One region of the Peribacillus sp. RS7 genome, then DNA from elsewhere that is predicted to be linked to it. Evidence: riboswitches for the same ligand, from Rfam matches in the RefSeq annotation. Region 1 holds a riboswitch; the other holds the start of a gene.
What was found. A riboswitch is a leader RNA that binds a small molecule or an ion and turns the genes downstream of it on or off. The one in region 1 is predicted to bind cobalamin.
Positions count from the first base shown of each region.

Region 2: it holds a riboswitch for cobalamin, as region 1 does, so the genes downstream of both, ACDZ29_RS15990 (ribonucleoside-diphosphate reductase subunit alpha) here and ACDZ29_RS09915 (ABC transporter substrate-binding protein) in region 1, are expected to answer to the same signal.

Region 1 covers NZ_CP168135.1:1,927,427-1,935,630, reverse strand. Annotated here, with positions in the region: gene ACDZ29_RS09935 (DNA topoisomerase III) at 1-510, shown strand, start outside; gene ACDZ29_RS09930 (hypothetical protein) at 728-895, opposite strand; tRNA gene ACDZ29_RS09925 (tRNA-Arg) at 1,396-1,469, opposite strand; gene ACDZ29_RS09920 (polysaccharide deacetylase family protein) at 1,674-2,555, shown strand; cobalamin riboswitch at 2,643-2,818, shown strand; gene ACDZ29_RS09915 (ABC transporter substrate-binding protein) at 2,997-3,962, shown strand; gene ACDZ29_RS09910 (FecCD family ABC transporter permease) at 3,967-4,980, shown strand; gene ACDZ29_RS09905 (heme ABC transporter ATP-binding protein) at 4,986-6,458, shown strand; gene cbiB (adenosylcobinamide-phosphate synthase CbiB) at 6,455-7,420, shown strand; gene cobD (threonine-phosphate decarboxylase CobD) at 7,395-8,204, shown strand, end outside.
Region 2 covers NZ_CP168135.1:3,180,490-3,188,693, reverse strand. Annotated here, with positions in the region: gene ACDZ29_RS16005 (SulP family inorganic anion transporter) at 373-1,830, shown strand; gene ACDZ29_RS16000 (hypothetical protein) at 1,916-2,062, shown strand; gene ACDZ29_RS15995 (manganese-dependent inorganic pyrophosphatase) at 2,162-3,091, opposite strand; cobalamin riboswitch at 3,385-3,565, shown strand; gene ACDZ29_RS15990 (ribonucleoside-diphosphate reductase subunit alpha) at 3,771-6,002, shown strand; gene ACDZ29_RS15985 (ribonucleotide-diphosphate reductase subunit beta) at 6,048-7,100, shown strand; gene ACDZ29_RS15980 (flavodoxin domain-containing protein) at 7,072-7,509, shown strand; gene ACDZ29_RS15975 (hypothetical protein) at 7,626-7,793, shown strand; gene cspD (cold-shock protein CspD) at 7,864-8,061, opposite strand.

The sequences.
Region 1 (8,204 bases):
CTGACAGCTCAATGGGAGCAAAAGTTAACAGCGATTGCCAAAGGACAGCTACCAAAACAGGCATTCATCGGCGATATGCGCACCTATGCCAAAAATATCGTTCAAGAAATCAAAAATAGTGACCAAAAGTTCAAGCATGATAACGTGTCAGGAACGAAATGTCCTGATTGCGGCAAGCTGATGCTTGAAGTGAATAGTAAAAAGGGAAAAATGCTTGTCTGTCAGGATCGTGAATGTGGCCACAAAAAAGGTGTTTCACGTGTAACAAATGCCAGATGTCCACAATGTCACAAAAAGATGGAAATGCGCGGTCAAGGAGAAGCACAGACATTCACCTGTAAATGCGGTTTTCACGAAAAACTTTCTTCTTACAATAAACGAAGAGGGCAAAATAAAAATCAAAAAGTATCAAAAAATGAAGTCTCCAATTATATGAAAAAGCAAAATAAAGAAGAGCCGATCAATACTGCCTTAGCGGATGCTTTGGCCAAACTGAAATTCGATAAATAAAAGAAAAGGGTCCTTCACTTTAAGCTTAATAGTGAAAGGGCCTTTTTTTTGGGGGGTATTTGCATGGGGCGGGGTGGGCAAATTCATTGTGGGCAGGTCCATCTTTCCAGACAAAAGATTGCCGCTTGATGAAGTGGCGAAATCCATATAAAAGTAAAAGACAGCAGAAAAGGATGGAGCATTCGCTCCATCCTTTTCCATATATCACTGCTTCGGGTTAAATTTCATTCAGTACGGTGCCGTGTAATTCATATTCAAGTGTTTCGTCAGTTGTATGTGTGTATTTATCCGTATCTGCTAGTGTAAGCGTACTGAATGTCTGCTGATCACCCGGACTGAAAATTGCTTCATCATTCTCTGGATTCCATAGGTTGTAAATACTCATGATCAGTATCCTCCTCCTTTGGGCGAGAAGACTAGTAATTCCCATTTTGGTTATCGACTAACGCTTCAATTGACTCTAACGCTGATCACCGGGACTAAACACCGCTGCGTCATTCTCTTTGTTCCATTGGCTTCTGATTGTACTCATCGTGCACATCATCTCCTTTGGTGAGAATGTCTTACAGTAGTTATCTACCCGGATGGGACAGGTTAAAACATATATTTCAAAAAAATATTACTTTTTTGTGGATATATATATCGAAAAACATCATTAATTAAAACATTTCTTTAAACAGAGTCAAAAAGTTTTGAACGAATATTAAATGGTTAATTTCATAATGTATTGATCGCCGATACTTCCGGCTTTTCTCATACCGGTATAGAAATCCGACCTTTACATATTGGAAGCCCCTCAAAAGCCTAAATAGGTAAGGCCATACCAACAGAAAAAACCCTGTTACGACGCGGAGATACCGCATTGTAACAGGGTTTTAAAATTAGCGTCCCAGATAGGAATCGAACCTACGACCTACAGCTTAGGAGGCTGTCGCTCTATCCTGCTGAGCTACTGGGACATATAAAAAAAGTCGACGACTTATTTATTATATTTCTTATAGGCAAACTTTTCAAGCTAATAGCAATAATAATTATGAAAAAATCATCTAAACGCTTAGCGGGTCTCTTATTTCTGCTTTTTCCTTTTTTTTCATTAAATGGAATACTTTATTATTGGTTGGTTTTCTGGTACTATTATACTAGAAAAAAATAGGAGAATGATAGTGGGAAAATACAGAGTTTTACTGTTTGTGGCATTGCTGGGGATATTAATTTTACCTGCATGCTCACAAGGGATTTTAGAGGGTATAGGCACAAAGAGGGCTGCGCCGATTGCGGAAGATGACATTGAAGTGGTTGAGGCAGCGGAGAATGGCACCGGACAGGATTCAAAGGACGAACCGGAACAAATCGATACGAGAAACTGGATAAGGGCCGATTCCGCGGTTCAGTTTCCAATATTGATGTATCATAGCATTTCTGAAGGTAATGGCCTACGGGTTCCAAGAGAGGAATTCCAATCACAAATGACTTGGCTTCGGGAGAATGGTTACTATACATTATCCCCTAAAGAAGCATTCCTCGTTTTAACCGAAAATCGGATGCCAAGTGATAAGTGCGTCTGGCTTACTTTTGATGATGGCTATACAGATAACTACACGGAAGCTTTCCCCATATTAAAAGAATATGATATGAAAGCAACCATCTTCATGATTGGGAAGTCCATTGATAAAGGTCATCACCTGACTGAAAATCAAATGTTGGAGATGAGCAGGAATGGGGTTTCGATCGAAAGTCATACTATCAACCATTTGGAGCTGAACCGGATGACGGCAGAGCAGCAAGAAGCGGAAATGGTTCAGTCGAAGGAGCTATTCGACCGTATCCTCGACCAGGACACGACAGTAATTTCCTATCCGGTTGGCCGGTATAACGAAGAAAGTCTATGGGTGTCAGAAGAAGCTGGATACAAGATGGCAGTCACTACCGAACCTGGAGGAGCTTCAAGGGACCAAGGGATGCATTCCCTGCATAGGGTTCGGATTTCACCGGGATTATCAGTCGAGGGATTTGCGTCCCTGATTGAAAATGCTTCTAATCACTGAAGGTGGACGGGTCATTTCGAGGCAAGTCAGAAAAATCATATAATAATCGATTCTTACATGGTGTATAATGAAAGGCAGTGAAAATTATATACATATGAACGATTTGGTGTCTTAATGACTTAATAGGGAAGTTGGTGAAATGCCAGCGCGGTCCCGCCACTGTATATGGGAGCCAACGGATGTTTACCACTGTATGAGATATGGGAAGGTGCCGTTGACGATGACCATGAGCCAGGAGACCTGCCAAAATTCGTACACCTGTAACCTACGCGGATGGGAAGGTGTGTGGCAGACCCTAAAGAGTCCGTAATTATATTGTTGCCATACAAGCATCTTCCGTTTAACGGGAGGTGCTTTTGTTTTGGGGTGCATCTTCCGATAATGCGTTTTGTTTATTAGGTGTGAAGAAATTAAAAGAAAAAAAGATTGTGGGGAATGAAAATGAAGAAGATTTTTGGTCTGATACTGGTGATGTTGCTGACTGCAGGTATGATGGTTGGCTGTAGCGATGCTACTAATGAAGGAAAAGAAAAGCAGGAAACGAATCATGCCAAACAGGAAGTTTTCCCGATTACGATTAAAGATGCAACAGGCGAAAAGGTGACGATAGAACAAAAACCGAAGAAAATCGTTTCGTTGATACCAAGTAATACGGAAGTTGTCTTTGCACTTGGCTTGGGCAAAAAGGTTGTTGGTGTTTCCGACTATGATAATTATCCGGAAGAAACGAAAGAAATTGAAAAAGTTGGCGGAATGGAAATGAACACGGAGATGATTGTCTCCTTGAAGCCTGACCTTGTTCTTGCCCATGCATCCAGTGCCCATAATTCGAATGAGGGTTTACAGCAGCTTAAGGATGCTGGAATTGATGTCCTCGTAGTCAATGATGCACAAAGCTTTGACCAAGTCTATGATTCTATTGATATGATTGGACAGGCAACGGGGGAACATGATAAGGCAAAAGGAATCGTTACGGACATGAAAACGAAGCTCAAGGATATACAGGAAAAAGCCAAATCCGTAAAGGAAGCGGATAGGAAGACCGTTTTTGTGGAGGTTTCACCGTCACCTGAGATATATACACCTGGAAAAAATACCTTCATGAATGAAATGCTTCAAATTATTTCAGCGGAAAATGCAGCTGCTGAATTGGACGGATGGGCAAAAATTGATGAAGAGTCGATGATTGCTGCAAATCCGGATGTCATCATTACAACGTATGGTTATTATACAAAAGATGCAGTAAGTCAAGTGAAGGGCCGAAAAGGTTGGCAAGACGTAAATGCTGTGAAGGATGACCAAGTCTTTGATGTCCATTCCGACTTGGTGACCCGTTCCGGTCCACGCTTAATAGAGGGAGTAGAGGAACTTGCCAAATCAGTCTATCCGAACCTATTTGACAACTAAATGGATGATTGCTTATTTGATTGCGTTATTATTTTTGTTATTCGCAATGACGATAGGCATTTCCTTTGGTTCGGTGCCAGTACCGATTCCTGTACTATTACAAATTATCGGCAAGGAGATTTTTCATTTACCGATTTCAGCTGATCCGGATGTAATGCTTACGAATATTGTGATGAACATCCGCTTGCCGCGTGTGTTGCTAGCGGGTTTTGTTGGGGCATCGCTTGCGATTTCGGGAGCGGGGTTTCAGGGCCTGCTCCGGAATCCGCTCGCTGACCCTTACACATTAGGTATTTCATCAGGAGCATCAGTCGGTGCCGTATTGACAATATTCTTGAATATATCACTACCATTCATCGGTTTATATACTCTTCCGGCATTGAGCATCGTGTGCTCAGTGCTCACGATGTTCTGCGTACTGGCTTTTGCAAAAAAAATGGATCGATCGATGAAAGTGGAAACGATCATTTTAACGGGAATCATTTTCAGCTCGTTTTTAAGTGCCTTCATTTCATTGATGATTGCGCTGACTGGTGATGAATTAAGACAAATCATCGGCTGGCTGATGGGAAGCGTTTCAATGCGCGGCTGGAATTATATTGCAATCATTTTGCCGTTTTTTATTATTGGTTCATTGATCTTGATCATGAATACGAGCGAATTGAATGCGATGACTTTCGGGGAAGACCGGGCAAAACACTTAGGTGTTAATGTTAAGCGGCGGAAAATGTGGATTTTGATAGCCGGTTCGATGTTGACAGGGGCAGCCGTTGCCGTTTCAGGGGCGATTGGCTTTGTAGGATTGGTCATTCCTCATTTTGTCCGAAAGATTTGGGGACCTGACCATAAACATTTGCTTCCGTTGTCATTGCTGGTAGGAAGCGGATTCCTAATATTGGCGGACTTTGTAGCACGGTCGATCATTGCCCCATCGGAACTGCCAATCGGGGTGATCACTTCACTTATCGGGGCACCCGCATTCGCGCTGATTTTATTAAAGAGACGGAGAGAAGGGTAAGATGGATGCTTGAAGTTAAAGGGTTAACAGGTGGATATGACAACAAAGCTGTTTTGGACTCTGTTACTTTTGATGTACATAAAGGGGAATTATTCGGGATTCTTGGCCCAAATGGCAGCGGAAAAACGACGCTTTTAAGTATGCTTAGCGGGGTGCTCGATTATAAGGGCGGAAGCATACGGATAAGAGGAAGGGATTTGAAGGATTATTCGTCAAAACAACTTGCACAGGTCATTGCTGTGCTCCCTCAGCATTCCTCATTAGCTTTCTCATATACGGTAAAAGAGACGGTCTCACTTGGGCGATATGCCCATCAAACAGGTTGGTTCCATAGTTGGTCCGCAGAAGATGAAACGATTGTCCAACAGGTTATGGAACAAACGGGAGTAGCGGATTTTCACGATCTTCAATTTGAACGATTATCAGGCGGGGAGAGACAAAGGGTCTTATTGGCACAGGCACTTGCCCAAGAACCGGAAATCCTTTTTTTGGATGAGCCTACGAACCACTTGGATCTTTCCTATCAAAAGGATCTTCTTGATCTAATGAGGAAAATGGCAAAAGAGCAAGAGTTGACCGTTATTTCAATTTTTCATGACTTGAATTTGGCTGGGTTATATTGTGATCGGCTTATGTTGCTTGAAAAAGGGAAAATTTTGGTTGTGGATGTGCCGAATGAAGTGCTCCGACAGGAACGGATTCAGGGGGTATATCGTACGACGATCGAAAAACATCCACATCCCGCCCTTCCGAAACCGCAAATGTTCATCGTTCCGGAAAAGCATGGCTATGATACTATCCCATTGGAAATTGATGATTCTTATCTGACAGTCGGATCTGAAATGATTCAATTGAATTCCCCGATCCCGCTTAGAACGATGTCTTCTGGAGTGACTGGTTCGGGGACGGGATGGCATAAATATTTCGTGAATAGGCATGTCCATCATGGATATGATTGCGAGGATCATCATGTTGAAATGGCTGACTATTTAAAAACTCATGGATTTGACCCGCAGCAAACGGTAGGGATGATGACGGCTGTCTTTCTCGATACGGTTGCCTTCAAGTTATTAAGAGCTGAAAATTTCTCGGTTTTTATCATCGTGACCGCTGGTGTAGGGAATGCCATCGACGCATCTTTAGCTGACCGACATTCTTGGAGTTCCGCTCCAGGAACGATAAATACATGGATCTTCGTAAATGGGCATTTGGCAGAAGAGGCTTTCATCCACAGCATAGTTACTGCGACCGAGGCAAAAGTAAAAGCGCTTCATGATTTGCGTGTCTTGGATAAGGTGACAAATACATGTGCAACAGGAACATCGACAGACAGCATTTTGATTGCGGCAACTCAAAGAGGGGCAAAGCTTCAATATGCAGGCACCATCACTCCGTTAGGGAAGCTGATCAGCCGCGGTGTATATGATTGTACAGCGGAAGCATTAAACAATAATCGGAAACGGATTGAGGATTTATGATTTACCATCATCTTTTTGCGGTTACGCTGGCGTTTTTCCTTGATCTATTAATTGGTGATCCGCCAAATTGGCCGCATCCAGTCAAATGGATAGGAACGATGATAAGCAAGTTTGATCAGGCATTCAATAGAGGAACACATAAGAAGCGGAATGGACTCTTCATGTTGTTCATCGTCTTATCGGTGGTGTTATTGATTACTGGTCTTACCGTCTATTTGGCTTATCGTATCCATCCGCTTGCAGGTATCCTTTGGGAAGCTGTTGTCATTTCCACTACGATAGCTCAGAAAGGCTTGAAGCAAGCTGGAATGGATGTTTGCCATCCGTTGAATCGAGGGGATTTTCCTGAAGCGAGGCTAAAGCTTTCCTATATCGTGGGCCGTGATACTGCGGATCTTGATGAATCCGAAATAGTCAGGGGCACCGTGGAAACCGTAGCGGAAAATACCAGTGATGGGATTACAGCCCCGATGTTTTGGTCAGCCATTGGCGGTGCGCCGCTCGCGATGGTGTACAGGGCGATTAATACCTGCGATTCCATGGTAGGGTACAAAAATGATAAATATGGGCAATTCGGCTGGGCTTCAGCCAAGCTCGATGATATCGTCAACTGGATTCCCAGCCGCCTCACCGGGTTCCTGATGTTGCTGAGCTCGAAATCCGGCTATCATGGATTTGGTGCTAGATGGAAGATATTATTCAATGACGCAAAAAAACATCCAAGCCCGAATAGCGGGTGGTGTGAAGCAGGCGTCGCTGCCATTTTGGGAATACAGCTAGGAGGCCGGAATATGTACAAAGGAATTGTTTCCGACCGTGCGAGGATGGGAGTTTCGCTTGTTCGATTGGAAGCAAAACATATACCAAAAACGATTACCATCATGCATCGGTCATCTTTTCTATTTCTACTGATGCTATGGCTAGGGGGACTTATTCTTGACGTTACCTTCACATGGCTCTAATCCTCATTATCTTTACGAAGCGCTGGAAATCGAAATGCCTGAATCGGTTCTCGACTTCAGTGCTAACATCAACCCATTGGGTCCGCCTTTACGCATAAAGGAACAGTGGTCTGGGTTTTTCGAAGGAATCCTTCAATACCCAGATCCGCATGCCATTGAGCTGACAAAATCGATCGCAAAAAAAGAAGCTCTTCCAGAGCAATCCGTTTTGGTGGGTAACGGTGGTGCAGAAATAATCATGTTGGTAGCGAACAGATTAGCCAATCAAAGGGTGTTAATCATTCAGCCTGCATTTGCGGAATATGCAGAGGCATGTTTGGCGGCAGGGTGTGAGGTCGATTTTCATCAACTTAATGCACCTGAGTGGCAACTTGACTTGGATCGATTGATTTCGCGGTTACCCGAATATGATGCAATTTTCTTGTGTACCCCTAATAATCCGACGGGTGTTTCATTTAAGCGGGATGAAGTTAGGGAATTGATCATCGAATGTCAAAAAGCGGATTGCCTGGTTGTCATCGATGAGGCTTTTTATGATTTTACGGAAGACGCCTTTACTTATGCTACTTTAATCAATGAATTTCCACATTTACTCATTCTAAGATCAATGACCAAAATCTTTGCCATTCCGGGTTTAAGACTAGGCTATTTGCTTGCGGCACCGGATATCATAACTCAGGTAAGAACTTATAAACCGCATTGGAGCGTCAACCATGTGGCATTGGAAGTAGGGGAAATCTGTCTTGCAGAAGAAGAATATATGAGAGAAACAAGAGACTATATT
Region 2 (8,204 bases), 1.3 Mb from region 1:
TAAATGTATCATTCCAATTCACCACCAACGGAACCGACAACTGCAATTCATCCCCCCATTTTGGGATAATCGTTTCATTCAGTTTCGAAAACCCTATCGAAGTGCTTTACAATAAATGTTTACCGATTCATCGTATAGTAAGATCGAGGTTTCTTCAGCCTTTGTTTCCTCAATTATAGAACTGGCACTTCTTGCACCAAATCTTCCTTCTGAGCATACTCCGTTCATTCGCCTGTAAATGATAAGACATGAATAGCCCTCAATTTGTCGTTTCTATTATCCATATAGATAGAAAGAAGTACTCATGCTATAATTTAGTGCGTTAAAAAAGAAGATTAACACACATAAGTAAAAGAAAGAAGGAGTGTTTCTTTGAATACATCTGCATACAAACAGGAATGGTTTGGCAACGTTCGAGGAGATGTTCTATCCGGAATTGTCGTTGCCTTGGCATTGATTCCAGAGGCGATTGCCTTTTCGATCATTGCTGGTGTAGACCCAATGGTTGGTCTATATGCCTCATTCTGCATTGCCATCGTCATCTCTTTTGTCGGCGGAAGGCCGGGAATGATATCGGCTGCCACTGGAGCAATGGCACTCGTCATGGTCGATCTTGTTAAAGATCACGGCTTGAACTATTTACTTGCTGCAACAATATTGACGGGATTGCTCCAAATTTTACTAGGGGTTTTCAAAATCGGGAAATTAATGAAGTTCATCCCAAAGCCAGTCATGACTGGTTTCGTGAATTCTTTAGCCATCTTGATTTTCACGGCACAGCTCACCCATTTCGTCGGCGAAACATGGATCATGTATGTCATGACAGCCGTTTCATTAGCTATCATTTATCTTTTTCCGCTGATCTCGAAAGTCATTCCTTCACCACTTGTCGCCATCATATTCATGACGATCGTTGCAGTTACTACGGGGGCTACGGTACGGACTGTTGGGGATATGGGGCAATTGACCGAAGCACTTCCGATGTTCATGCTTCCAGACATCCCTTTGACCTTCGAAACTTTGGCGATCATTTTTCCATATTCCATTGCCCTGGCGTTTGTGGGGTTGCTTGAATCGTTATTGACAGCACAAATAGTCGATGGAATGACTGACACGGACAGTAATAAAAATAAGGAAGCCAAAGGCCAAGGAATTGCTAATATCATCGCCGGATGTTTTGGCGGCATGGCAGGATGTGCAATGATCGGTCAATCCGGTATCAATATTAAATCAGGAGGAAGGGGCCGACTCTCCACTTTTGTAGCTGGCGCATTCCTTATGGTATTAATCGTGGTACTGAATGACGTCCTTATTAAAATACCGATGGCTGCACTTGCAGCAGTCATGATCATGGTTTCAATCGGGACATTTGACTGGTCTTCCCTAAAGAGGCTCAATAAGGCTCCAAGGACGGATGCAGCCGTGATGATCGTGACGGTCCTCATTGTCCTATATACGCATGACTTATCAAAAGGGGTATTGGCTGGAGTGCTCTTGAGCATGATTTTCTTCTCAGCTAAAATTTCTAAAGTGACTGTTGAGAAAACGGAAGACATCCATGCTAAGAAAATCACTTATCGTATTAGCGGACAAATATTTTTCGCTTCGGTCCAGGACTTTGTTTCGAAGTTCGATTTCAAGGAAAAAGCCGATGCAATCATCATCGACTTTTCCCTCTCTAAAATATGGGATGCTTCTGCAGTCGGTGCTGTTGATACGGTTGTCCTAAAATATCAGCTACGAGGTACACCTGTCCAGGTGCAAGGCCTCGATGAGGAAAGTTCGTTATTGCTGGAAAAACTCGCTACATCCGAAAGTAAAATTTCTTGAAGAAGTAAAACTCTGCTGAATAGAAACTTTTCAAACCGACAAAATAGATAACATGAAATATTTCCTTTTGAAAGGAGCGAAAAGCATGACATCCGAGCAGGATTATACGGCAGCAAATCTGTCACCAGATTTATTGAATGAACTGAAAAGCTTTGAAAGCAAACTTGGCGAGGAAGCCAATAAAGAACTGATTGTCATCGCCTATGAAAAAGAAAAGGAAACTTTGAATTAAGAAAAAAGACTCAAACACCTTTAAATGGATGGTTGAGTCTTTTTTTGCATGTACAGAAAAAGGATGCCCACGTTTTTAATGAGCACCCCTTTCCCTATATTATTTACTGAATACGCCCGTTAAGACCGGCACGATTTGTTTTTTACGCGATACAACGCCCTCTAAGACTGCGATGTTATTGTTTAATGAAACGTCATATGCTTTTTCCACTGCGTTGGCTGCTTTACCAAGAGCCAAGGCAACAGAATCATTGGTCAGGATATCCGTTACTACGAATAGGAATAAATCCAATTCCTTCACAGCGATGACCGATTCAATGGCTGCTTCTAGTTCGGCTTGCTTAGCAAGGACTTCGTTCGGATCAACAGCATTGACCTGAGCTATCTCCACTTTAGCCATGCCCATGGAGAATTCTTTTGCATCAAGAGTGATAAGCTGGGCAATCGTTTTGTCGCTCAAGTCAGCTCCCGCCTTCAACATTTCCAAACCATATGTTTCAGCGTTGACTCCCGCAATATCAGCCAGTTCCATAGCTGCTGCAACGTCTTGCTCCGTGCAGGTCGGCGATTTGAACAATAAAGAATCCGAAATGATGGCAGACAGCATAAGACCTGCAATCGCTTTTGGGATTTCAACGCCGTTTTCTTTATAGATTTTATTTAAAATGGTTGCCGTACAGCCAACTGGTTCCGCACGGTAATATAAAGGATCGCTTGTTTCAAAGTTAGCAATGCGGTGATGGTCGATAACTTCCAACACACGTACTTGGTCAATATCTTCAGCACTTTGCTGGCGTTCATTGTGATCGACCAGGATCACGCCATCAGCTTCCCCTGCCACTTTTTCCACAAGACGAGGAGCTTCGAATTTGAAGTGGTCCAACGCATATTGAGTTTCACCATTCACTTCACCAAGACGAACTGGTTCAGCGTTGATACCTAACTGCTTTTTCAGATCTGCATAAGCGATTGCTGAACAGATTGTGTCTGTATCCGGGTTTTTATGTCCAAAAACTAATACTTTTTCCAAGATTTTATCTCCTTTTTCATAAATATTTTTCCGCGAATCCCCTTATCGCAATAAAGGAGAGCCACCTTTACTATACACTTTATTTTAACACAAAATCCCCTAAATTCAGTGCTTGAATTACCCATTCCCCAATAAAATCTTTCATTCTTTCACCCTCTACCTTCTCTTTGTCAATAGATAAGGGTTGGTTTTTCTCAAATATATTAGTTGAATTATCATCGTATATGGCTTACGATAATATAAGCAGAAATACTAGATATTGATTACATAAACAACACTAATAACTATATATAGAATTTTTTGTAATCCAAGGTGCCAGCGATGGCTGAAAAGGGAATCCGGTGCGAACCCGGAACTGTCCCCGCAACTGTAAATGTGACGAAATGAGAAACCACTGTATAGCTCTCTATACGGGAAGGACTCAAAGTAGGATGATCATGAGTCAGGAGACCTGCCTTGAATTTTTCACGTTTCTTATTCTTCGGGGATTGAGATGATGAAACGATAGCATAATGGCTATTTTTTCATGGCTCTTTTATTCTATCGTTTGATCCGCTCAATTCATTGGGCGGTTTTTTTTTATTTTAGCGGAAGTTTACAAGGAGGATTATTAATGACTCAAACATATAACTCTACCATAAGTGAAAATGACACCGACACGAATTCCATCCAGCTTGAGATGTTATCGAAGGAATTTGAAGGCCGTCTCGATATGGAAAAGTTCAAGAAGCGTTTTACAAAATGGCTTGATCGCAAAAGTGACTCAACCGAAGAACAGGCATCAAAGAAACTGATTCAGCTCGCTCTGGAAAGTGTCGATATCGATGCTCCCGATTGGACGTTCGTTGCTGCAGCAGAACTGTTGAATGCGATGTATAGGGATGCACAAGCCAATCGAGGTTATGAAGGCATGAGTTATGGCCCATTCTATGAACTGATCACGGAACTCTCCCAACTTTCAGAAGGCCAGCGTTACCCCATCTATAAATCAGAACTGCTCTCTTCTTATACGAAAGCGGAAATTGAGGAATTGGGTTCGGTGATCGACCCGGAAAAGGATAAATTATTTTCTTACATAGGCATCTACTTATTAAACGATCGCTACCTAGCCCGCCCAAAAAAGGACAAGGTCTACGAACTGCCCCAAGAGCGCTTCATGATCATCGCGATGGAAATCATGCGATTGGAAAAAACGGAGCACCGCCTGCAACTTATCAAAGAAGCTTACTGGGCAATGTCCAACCTTTATATGACTGTTGCGACACCTACACTCTCCAATGCAGGAAAAACGCATGGACAGTTAAGCTCTTGCTTTATCGACGCAATTGAAGATTCCATTGATGGTATCTACCTATCTAACTACGATGCCGCAAAAGTATCAAAATTCGGCGGCGGTGTCGGTCTTTACGTTGGTAAGATCCGCTCGCTTGGTTCCGATATCCGTGGTTTCTCTGGAAATAGTTCCGGCACGACTCCTTGGATTCGACTATTCAACCAGACAGCTGTCAGTGTCGATCAATTGGGGCAACGTAAAGGTGCCATCGCGATTTACTTGGATGCCTGGCATAAAGATATCATGAGCTTTCTTGATTTGAAGACGCAAAACGGGGATGACAGATTAAAAGCCCATGATATTTTTACGGGTGTATGCATTCCTGATTTATTCATGGAGGCTGTACGTGACAGAAAAGAATGGTATCTTTTCGATCCGCATACCGTCAAGCAAACCCTTGGATTCTCACTTGAAGACCTTTACGACGAGAAGAAAGGCGAAGGAAGCTTCAGGAATCATTATGCACTTGCTGTAGAAGCCGCAGAAAATGGTTCGCTTCCAAACTATAGCTTTGAAAAGATCAATGCGATGGACATCATGAAAAGCATCATGATTTCTCAATTAGAAGAAGGCGTACCATATATGTTCTACCGCGATGAAGTGAACCGGAAGAATCCAAATAAACATAAAGGTATGATTTATTGTTCTAACCTTTGCACCGAGATTGCTCAAAACTTAAGCCCTTCGACGATCACGGATGAATACGAAACAGAAGATGGAGATGTCGTTGTTGTTCGTAAAAGCGGCGATTTCGTTGTCTGCAACCTTTCATCCATTAACTTGCCCCGTGCGGTGAGCAGCGATGTTTTGGAAAGGTTGATTCCCATTCAGATCCGGATGCTGGATAACGTAATCGATGTGAATAATCTTCCGGTCAAGCAAGCATCCATCTCGAACAAACGTTACCGGGCAATTGGTTTAGGAACGTTTGGATGGCATCATTTACTTGCCACACAGAATATTTATTGGGAATCGGATGAGGCTGTTGAATATGCCGATGCATTATACGAAAAGATCGCTTACTTAACGATCAAGGCATCCAATGAATTGGCTAAGGAAAAAGGAACGTACCCATATTTCGAAGGATCGGATTGGCATACAGGGGAATATTTCGAACTGCGTGACTATACGGATCAAAAATGGATGGATTTAAAAGCAAACGTCCAGGAACACGGGACCCGTAATGGATATTTAATGGCCATTGCCCCCAATTCATCGACCGCCAAGATCGGTAATTCCACGGATGGGATCGATCCTTTGTATGAAATTGAATTTTACGAAGAAAAGAAAAACTTTAAATTCAAGGTGACCGCACCAGGCTTGACGCCAAATACGTATGAATATTATAAAAAGACCCGATTTAATTTGGATCAACTGGAAAGCATCAGGCAAAATGCTGCCCGCCAACGCCATATTGACCAAGCAATCAGCTTTAATCTGTATGTACACAACACAATCAAAGCCAAGGTCCTATTGGATATACATTTAACCGCTTGGGAATCCGGGTTGAAATCAACATATTATGTTCGTTCAACTTCTTCCGAATATGACAATGCCTGCGAAAGCTGTTCAAGTTAACGACAACCATAACCCAGTAATCTACTCTTAAAGGAGTTTTCACGAATGACAAATCATATCAAAAAGATCCGGATGCTGGAACCAACGCATCCAACTAAAGCGACAGGTGTTTTCAAAGGAGAAGCTTCAGGCTTTCTCCTTTGGAACGATATTCAGTATGAAAAATTCTATGATACCTATACTCAGCTCATCAATAACTTTTGGAAACCATCGAGCGTGAACATGATTCAGGATAAAAAGCAGTGGGGCGAATTGGACGAGGATATCCAGGACGCTTTTCTTGATATCCTTACGATGATTGCTGGAATGGACAGTCTACAAACGCCCACTTTAGTAGAAATCCTTCGGTACATCAAAGATCCGGCGGCAAAAGCTATCCTGGCCAATATGGCCCAGCAGGAATCCATCCATAATGAATCTTATTCCTATATCCTTGCTTCCCTGATCCCAGTAGGCAAGCAAAAACAGCTTTTCGACCGCATTAAAGAACATCCTGAAGTAATAAAGCGTAATCAACCGATCGTGGATGCCTATCAAACGTTCGTGGACGATCCAAGCCCCCAGCATTTATTCGAGGCACTGATCCATTCAACGAACCTCGAAGGGATTTATTTCTATTTGGCTTTCGCTTTCTATTATAATTTAGGACGCCAGAACCTTATGACCGGTTCGGCTACGATGATATCCTATATTCATCGCGATGAAATGGTCCATTTCGATTTCATTGGAATGCTCGTTCAAATCTTGATGTATGAATATCCTGAGTTAAATAATGAAGAAAACACGAAGTTCATTTATACAACGATTGAAAAAGCCGTCGAACTCGAAAAGGAATGGTCTGAATATATGCTTGAAGATATCCAAACCAAAGCCGATCTCGATTTGGAAGAATTCAATGAATACATCGAATATATAGCCAACAAACGGTTACGCATGCTAGGCCTTGAAAACTTGTATAAAGAATATAGCGAGAACCCGATGCCATGGATCAAAACGTTCGATGATGAATCCATCGGCCTTACCAAAACCGATTTCTTCGAACAGAAGTCTAGGACATACAGTCAAGTAAATGCCAGCAATGGGTTCGATGAGCTATAAAGTTGCCATTGTCTATCATTCTGCCGGAGGCAATACAAAAGCGCTTGCTGAAGCCATCGCTTCCCTATTACCTAAATCTGAACTATATCGAATGAATGAATTCGATTTACGTACATTACCGGATTACGATGCATTGATCGTTGGTACCTATACATGGGGAAACGGCGAGCTGCCTGCTAAATCAGCAGCACTTTATACAGAACTGGAGCAGCTGTCAATTGCTCATCTTAAAACGGGAGTATTCGGAACTGGTGAAACCAACTACAATCATTTTTGTGGGGCGGTAGATCATTTCCGGGACATGTTATTTGCCAAGAGCCAGTTATTGGTGACATTGAAGATAGAACAAATGTATCAAGAATCGGACTTGTCCAGACTTCAAAAGTTCGCCTCGCTATTCCAGAACTGACTGAAAGGAGATATGCATTTTCGCATATCCCTTTCAGTTTTTTAAAAATAAACTTAGTTCCGTGTATCATAGCAAGGGTGAACATGAAGTATAATGAAGGAAAAAAGGAGTTAAACATGTCTGATAATATAACTCAGTTCCTGCCTATCCTTTTTATGCTAGTGCTTGTCGTATTCGTTATATTCATTGTGTTTTACCTGACAGGGCATTTTAATCGTTCAAAACGGATCGAAGAAAAATTGGACAGAGTATTGAAGGAAATGGCCGAAAAAAAAGAAGCATGAACGTGGCTTCCCTTACAAGGAAAAAAATAAAAAGACTCCAGAATCGGAGTCTTTTTTTATATGCGTTCAATTATTTTTGAACGTTAGCTGCTTGTGGTCCACGAGCGCCTTGCTCGATTTCGAAAGAAACTTCTTGGCCTTCTTCAAGCGTTTTGAAGCCGTCGCCTTGGATAGCTGAGAAATGTACGAATACGTCGTCTTGGCCTTCAACTTCGATGAAACCGAAACCTTTTTCTGCGTTAAACCATTTTACTTTACCTTGTACCATGATAGTTCCTCCTGTGTTTGGAAAAATCCATTTTATTACTATTTTTGGTTCTGGATAATGTTTCAAGAGGAATCCTATAACAGTAAATCCTTCTATCAAACTTATTCCGAACAAAAATAATTACTCATATTATATCATGGGAA